2 regions of the Paenibacillus sp. FSL H8-0332 genome follow, and region 2 is predicted to be linked to the other one. Evidence: riboswitches for the same ligand, from Rfam matches in the RefSeq annotation. Region 2 holds a riboswitch; the other holds the start of a gene.
What was found. A riboswitch is a leader RNA that binds a small molecule or an ion and turns the genes downstream of it on or off. The one in region 2 is predicted to bind glycine.

Region 1: another riboswitch for glycine. It lies ahead of NST43_RS30190 (amino acid permease); the one in region 2 lies ahead of gcvT (glycine cleavage system aminomethyltransferase GcvT).

Annotation. Positions count from the first base shown of each region.
Region 1 is NZ_CP150145.1:6,931,145-6,934,887, reverse strand. Features, by position in the region: gene NST43_RS30195 (ABC transporter permease subunit) at 1-875, opposite strand, end outside; glycine riboswitch at 1,152-1,231, shown strand; gene NST43_RS30190 (amino acid permease) at 1,367-2,743, shown strand; gene NST43_RS30185 (YafY family protein) at 2,778-3,725, shown strand.
Region 2 is NZ_CP150145.1:6,473,445-6,477,187, reverse strand. Features, by position in the region: gene gcvPA (aminomethyl-transferring glycine dehydrogenase subunit GcvPA) at 1-16, opposite strand, end outside; gene gcvT (glycine cleavage system aminomethyltransferase GcvT) at 13-1,137, opposite strand; glycine riboswitch at 1,322-1,419, opposite strand; gene gcvH (glycine cleavage system protein GcvH) at 1,604-1,996, shown strand; gene NST43_RS28190 (hypothetical protein) at 2,097-2,729, opposite strand; gene NST43_RS28185 (flagellar motor protein MotB) at 2,814-3,689, opposite strand; gene NST43_RS28180 (flagellar motor protein) at 3,686-3,743, opposite strand, start outside.

The DNA.
Region 1 (3,743 bases), 460 kb from region 2:
TGATAGAAGTTCGCCGCTGAGGACATCCCCAGGTCGTTGAGCTGGATCAGGCCCCGGTAGACATAGGTGTCGATGACGTCCGTAGTCGAGCGCAGCGCACCGGAGTCCAGGGTCACATGGTAGAACAGCCCGAAGTCAGAGCGGAAGATGCCGCCCATGTTAAGAATCGTGAGAATCACCATGATCGGCGTAAGCAGCGGCAGGGTAATCTTGGTGATCTGCTTCCATTTGCTGGCCCCGTCCATCACCGCAGCCTCATACAATTCTTCGCTGATGCCGGTGATGGCTGCAAGGTAGATGACACTGCCGATCCCGATAGAATGCCACATCTTGGTGATCCACAGAATGTAAGGCCATGCGTTAGGATGCATATAAGCGTTCACCGAGGAGTAGCCGAACATTGGCAGAATATGCTTGACCAGGAAGCCGTACTCCGGGTGCAGGAAGGCATAGACGATGAAGCTGACCACGACCATGGACAGGAAGTTCGGCATAATCATCACGGTCTGGAAGAACTTCGAAGCCAGCTTGCTTCGCACCTCATTGATTGCAATGGCCAGCGAGACGGAGAGAATAAGGCCTGAGATAATGAAGACCACATTGTACCCCACGGTGTTGATGGTTACCCGCAGAGCATCGGAGGTGGCGAAGAGGAACCGGAAGTTATCGAGCCCGGCCCAGGGACTGCCCATAATGCCGTCAATGTAGTTGATGTTCTTGAATGCGATGAATAATCCGAACATCGGAATATAGCAGTTGATGAAAAAGATAATCGATGTGGGCAGCAGCATCAGCAGCAGCACCCGGTATCGCACGATATTGTGCAGCAGACGGCCGAAACGGCCCTGGTGCGGTGTCGCTAGCTTGGTGTTCATAGCTTGTGGTGCAGGATTTGCCATAAGTTCTAACCTCACTCTACTTGTTCTGGATGAATTTATTATAGTAGAGCGGAGGAACGGAATTCTCTCTTGCAAATGACCCTGTTTATTCAAAAATGACTTCATTGGGCAAAACTCCTGCTAAGCATTGAGACTTTTTTCACAGATGATTGCTCACATTGCAAGTAGTATGTTAGAATATCGGAATGCATTAACGCATCACCAATTTAATACAGTACAAGAGCTATGATTGCTATGGATCACACTATAGCAGGAGCAGCTTCTGGAGAGACTGCGGAGTGCCGCAGCGCCGAAGGGTTCACAATCTCAGGCAGAAGGACAGAAGAGTACCGGATTTGTTTTTTGCCGTGCGGATTAGCTGCCGCTGCAGAAGCTTATTTGGAACTTCTTATGAACCGGGAGATTGGATGACATCCAGTCTCTTTTTTGCGTATTTTCAGCGTTGTATACATTAAGGGGGAACAGAAATGGCACAGACAGAATTAAAGCGGGAGCTGGCGAACCGGCATGTACAGCTTATCGCTATCGGAGGAACGATCGGCACAGGATTATTCTTGGGCTCAGGCAAGGCGATTCAGCAGGCCGGCCCTTCCATTATGCTCACGTATCTGATCGTGGGGATTGCCGTGTTTTTTGTGATGCGGGCGCTGGGGGAGCTGCTGCTCTCGAAGGCGGGGTATCAATCTTTTACAGACATTGCTGAGGATTACTTGGGGCCGCGCGCGGCGTACATTACGGGCTGGACCTATTGGTTCTGCTGGATTATGACGGCGATGGCCGATGTGATTGCGGTGGGCGTCTATGTGCAGTACTGGTTCGATATTCCGCAGTGGGTGCCGGCCGTGATCTGCCTGATCATTCTGCTTGGGCTCAATCTGCTCACGGTCAAAAGCTTCGGCGAACTCGAATTCTGGTTTGCTCTGATCAAGGTGGTTACGATTCTGGCTCTGATCGGCCTGGGGATTGTCCTGCTGGTGACCCAGTTCAAGACGGATGCAGGCTCAGTGTCGGTCCGCAATCTCTGGGAGCACGGGGGCGTGTTCCCGAACGGGGTGAAGGGCTTCTTATTTTCCTTCCAGATGGTGGTGTTCGCTTATGTCGGCGTGGAATTGGTGGGGGTATCGGCAGCGGAGACGGCTAATCCGGAGAAAAACATCCCGTCCGCGATCAACAAAATTCCGCTGCGGATTCTGTTCTTCTATGTAGGCGCGCTCTTCGTGCTGCTGTGCATTAACCCCTGGACCCAGCTTAGCGCGGCTGAAAGTCCGTTCGTGCGCACCTTCAGTCTGGTCGGGATTCCGGTTGCTGCGGGGATTATCAATTTCGTGGTCTTAACCTCGGCGGCCTCCGCCTGCAACAGCGGGATGTTCTCGACCAGCCGGATTCTCTACAATCTGAGCAGACGGAATCAGGCCTCCCCTCAGCTCGGCAAGCTGAACCGGAATCATGTACCTGCGAATTCCCTATTCATTTCTACTATAGTGATCTCTGCCGGGGCACTGCTCAGCAAGCTCATTCCGGGTCAGGCCTTCGGCATTGTGACTACGATCAGCGCCATTTGCTTCATCTGGGTCTGGGGTGTTGTGCTGGTCTGCCATATCAAGTACAAAAGGAACCGCCCGGACTTACATGCCACTTCCAAATTCAAAGCGCCATTCACCCCGGTGATGAACTATGCCGTCCTGACGCTGTTTGCTGCCATTCTTGTGATCATGCTCTTTGCCGATGAGACCCGTCCGGCGCTGCTGTTCACTCCGTTCTGGTTCATTCTGCTGTTCGTTCTGTACTCCATCAGAAGCCGTAAGGAGAAAAGTGATCAGGAAATCAGTATAATCAATACATAAACTGATTTCAGAATGAAGAGGGTGCAGCCGCCGCATGAACAAGACAGACCGCATGTTAGCCATCGTACTGGAGCTGCAGCGCAAAGGGGTCGTACGGGCAGAGGATCTGGCGTCCGTCTTCGAGACTAGCGTAAGAACCATCTACCGCGATATCCAAGCGCTTAGTGAAGCTGGAGTGCCGGTGGTAGGAGCTACAGGTCAGGGATATTCGCTGGTAAAAGGGTATTTTCTGCCCCCGGTCAGCTTCACGGCGGAGGAGGCAGTGACCCTGCTGATCGGAACGGATTTCGTGGAGCAGCGGTTCGATACGGAGTATGGTAAACGGGCCTCTGCAGCAGGCAGGAAGATTGAAGCGATTCTGCCGGATGATGTCAAGGAGCTTGCCGCCCGGCTCCGCCAGAGCATCCTGCTGCTGAGTACCAGTAAAGATAAGCTGCAAGGACAGGAGAAGGAGTACATGGAGCAGATCCGCCGCGCGATTCTGGAGCAGCGGAAGATCAGCTTCGGGTATACGAAGGGCAGACAGGAAGCTGACGGAAGTCACCGGAGTGTCCGAACGGCCTCGCCGTATGGACTAGTCCTGAACAGAGGCGCCTGGACCCTGGTCGCCTGGTGCGGACTGCGGCAGGAGATCCGTCATTTCCGGTTATCCAGAATGAGCGGGCTTACCGTTCTGGATGACAGGTTTCAGGCGCCTGCGGATTTCGATCTGCATGAGTACCAGCCGGAGGATGACCGCCATGTACGCGTGCGCATTTTGGTTCAGCCGGAGATCGCGGGCAAGGCGGCTGAATCGGGTAACTTTTATCTGGAGGCAGTGGAGGACCAGGCTGACGGCAGACTTATGACCTTTCGCGTGCGCCAGCCCGAGGACCTGCTGCAATGGGTGCTTGGCTGGGGAGCAGGGGCGGTTGTCCTGGAGCCGGAAGCCTTGCGGAAGCTTGTGCGGGCGGAAGCGGCGGGAATGATGGAACGCTACTGACATAACGTTGTCAGGAGC
Region 2 (3,743 bases):
GATAGCGGTGCTTCATTGCGGCTTCACTCCTTGGCTTCTTTTGTAGAATGGGGCTTTGATGACGGCAGCCTTGAGCTGCTTGCCGCGAATCTCCACGTACACCTCAGTGCCAAGCTCCGTATAGGCAGCGTCCAGCAGAGCAAGTCCGAGGTTCCGCTTCAGGGTCGGAGACTGGGTGCCAGTCGTTACTTCACCGATCTTCACGCCGTCCGCGTACACGGGATAGTGGGAGCGGGGAATGCCGCGGTCGATCATCTCCAGGCCCACAAGACGCCGGGGCAGACCGGCTTCCTTCTGCTTCAGCAGGGCATCGCGGCCGATGAAATCCCCTGCATCCAGCTTCACGAAGAACTGGACACCGGCTTCAAGCGGCGTAATCTCAGCCGATAGCTCCTGGCCGTACAGCGGCAGCTTGGACTCGAAGCGCAGCGTATCGCGTGCGCCGAGTCCGGCAGGCGTCAGGCCATGCGGAGCGCCCGCAGCCAGCAGGCCGTTCCAGAGTGCTGCTGCTGTATCTGCGGGAGCATACAGCTCGAAGCCGTCTTCGCCGGTATATCCGGTACGGGAGAGCAGGACGGTGACGCCGCAGACTTCAGCGTGTTCGATGAAGTGAAAAGGCTTGAGTTCCGGTAGAGGAGCCTTCGTCACCTTGGCAAGAATGGTCTCAGCCAGCGGTCCCTGCAAGGCGAGCAGCAGGGTCTCATCCGAAATGTTCTTCAGATTGACCCCGCTGAACTCAGCGGTGAGATGCTCCTGCAGCCACTGGAAGTCTTTGTCGATGTTGGACGCATTGACGACGAGCATGTAACGCTCCTCGCCCAGCCGGTACACGAGCAGATCGTCCACCACTCCGCCGCTTGGGTAGAGCATCAGGGTGTACTGCGCTGCGCCGTCTTCCAGGCGGCTGACATCATTCGTGGTCATTCGTTGGAGGAAGGACTCAGCGCCGCTCCCGGTAACCATGAATTCCCCCATGTGGGAGACATCGAACAGTCCGGCCCGTTCACGGACAGCTTCATGCTCCTTCACAATGCCTGTGAACTGCACCGGCAGCTCCCAGCCGCCGAAATCAATACATCTGGACTCCGCATAAGCGGCATAGAGGTCATAAAAAGGCGTTCTTCTCAAAGACTCCATCTTGTCACTCCCTTGGTCTGATTACATACGAAAAAGGACAGGCGAAAGCCATTATGCACGTATGCATAAATGGACTTTCGCTCTGTCCTTGGTACCTGAGAGTTACCCTGCCGTACAGCGCAGGTTTCCCCGTTGGTGATCCGTGAAGCCTGCGGCGCAGGTAACCGGATGCTCTCCAGAGATGCGTCCGGCAAAGGTCCTTTTGCCTGAGAGATTCACCCATCCCGGGCTTACTCCTTCGGCGCTGTCTTCCTGTGAGACAGTCTCTCCCTATGCCATCATTCGCAAACGATATGATATTCTACTGACTCCATTAAACCGGGTAACCCTCCATACTGTCAATCAAAAAACGTCAAAAAGTTGACAAATTAAATTTTACTGTCAGTTATATTGACATTAGGCAAGGCAATAAATTAGGCTATAACTAAATTTAGAACTCCAAATGTGGAAAAGAGGCGGCTTGTAAATGAGTGAAGTGCTGGACAACCTGGTATACAGCGAAGAGCATGAATGGGCACAGCAGGGTGAGGGACGCGTAGTACGTGTAGGGATTACGGATCATGCGCAGCATCTGCTGGGCGATATCGTGTTTGTAGAATTCCCGGAAGTGGGCGCGGCGATCTCCGCAGGCGACAGCGTGGGCAGTATCGAATCTGTGAAGACCGTATCGGAGCTATATTCACCCGTATCCGGTAAGGTAACCAAGATCAACGATGCGCTGGAGGCCAGCCCGGAGCTGATCAACGATCAGCCTTACGGAGACGGTTGGATTTTTGAGCTGGAGCTGGATGTAGAGTTCGCTGAGGCAGTAACCGGTCTGCTGGATGCGGCTGCGTACAAGGAACTGGTTGGGGAATAAAAGTTAGCGTATTTGCAAAAACGGCTGTTAATACGACAGACTTCTCTTTATTACATTAGATGTTACTAATGTGAGAGGTCTGTCTTTTTGCGTCTGTATATCATTCCGGAAACCCAAGCAGACCGGGATAAAGGCCCGGAGCCAGCTGCCACAGCAGGGGCAGAAGAGCCAGACCCGCAATGGAAAATACAGAGCACAGCAGCAGGAAACGGTATCTTTTTCGCGGACGGGTGGCGGGCTTGAGCACGAAATAATACACTCCGGCTGAATAAAACGGGAAAAGCACAGCGGCCGACATCCCCATACAAACGATAAATGTCGCTTCCCCGGCAGAACTGGGGATCATGGCTTCCGGGTTATAGACCGGATTGACTTGTAAAAAGAGGAGAAGAAACGTCGAATACGCGCTCAGCAGAAGCAGGGGGAAACAGCGGATACGCCCATTCCCGGACAAGCCGTAGAGCATCCACCAGACCCCGAACCAAGCCAGGGCGAAGAGAGCTCCGGCAATAAGGTAATCAACGCCAATTGCAATCAGCTTGTCCAGCGGATAGACGCGGGCCAGATCTCCCCAGAAGTAACGGGAGGAGAAGAACTGCATGAAGGCGGCAAAAAATCCGACGAAGAGGGTAAGCATCCCCTGGGCAATAATGATCATGATCAGCGAAACTGCCAGCCGTAAAAACCTGAAAAACCCTGCGGCCTCCGGCGCCGCTCCGTTTGTATCCTGCATAGCGGTCTATCTCCTTATATTAGCAAATGGATATATGCTTCTGCCGCCTGCCGGTATTTGAGCGGATCCGCTCGCGGTTACGTGCTATTCTTCCTCCTGCAGCTGCCGCAGAACAATGAGTTCAACCCGGCGGTTCCGCTGTTTTCCCTCGGCGCTTGTATTATCGTAGGCGGGCTGGGTATCGGCATAACCCGCGTACTGGAAGGTATCAGGGCTTAGCCCCTCTTTGTCCAGAAAAAAGCGCAGGACGGACAGCGCCCGGGCGCCCGATAGCTCCCAGTTGTCTTTGTACACTGAGCCTGGCGTCACGGGAACATTGTCGGTGTGGCCTTCGATGCTGATGGTGGCGCCGATGCCGCGGAACAGGCCGGAGAGCTGGCGCAGTGCAGGGAACGCAGGAGATTTCAACTCAGCCTTACCCGCATCGAACAGGAACCGGTCACTCAGCGTGATGGCAATGCCCTGCGGCTTATCGGCAACAAAAATCTGCTCACCCAGGTTATTCTCCTCCACGTATTGGGTGATAACCCCCATAAGCGCAGCCAGCTTCGCTTCCTGTTCCCGAAAAGCAAGCTCACGCGCTGACGGCTGGTGCCCAGCCCCATCTCCTGTTTGTCCGGTTGCATTCAGCCCGTCCGCATTCGCGGAGCCTGTAGCAGAAGGACCGCCAGCGGTTCCGCCGTCTTCATTAGGACCCTTCGAAACGTCTGTCCCTGTGATTCCCGGATGGCCCTCCAGCACGCCGCTTCCACCCTCCAGTACTGCACTTCTGCTCTTGAAGGTATCCGATAAGGAGCCGCTGACGATGGCATATTTCTGCGAATCCAGGCTGCTCATGGCATACAGAATCACGAAGAAAATAAGCAGAAGCGTGATCAGATCCGCGTAGGTAATCATCCAGCGGTCCCGGCTCTCCTTGCCTGCGGCGGCGCGGCGCTGCCGGCGGTTTCTTTGTCTCATAGCGGGTCCCCCGGACTGGTGCTGCTGCGTTTAGGGGCGTCTGCCAGGAAGGGG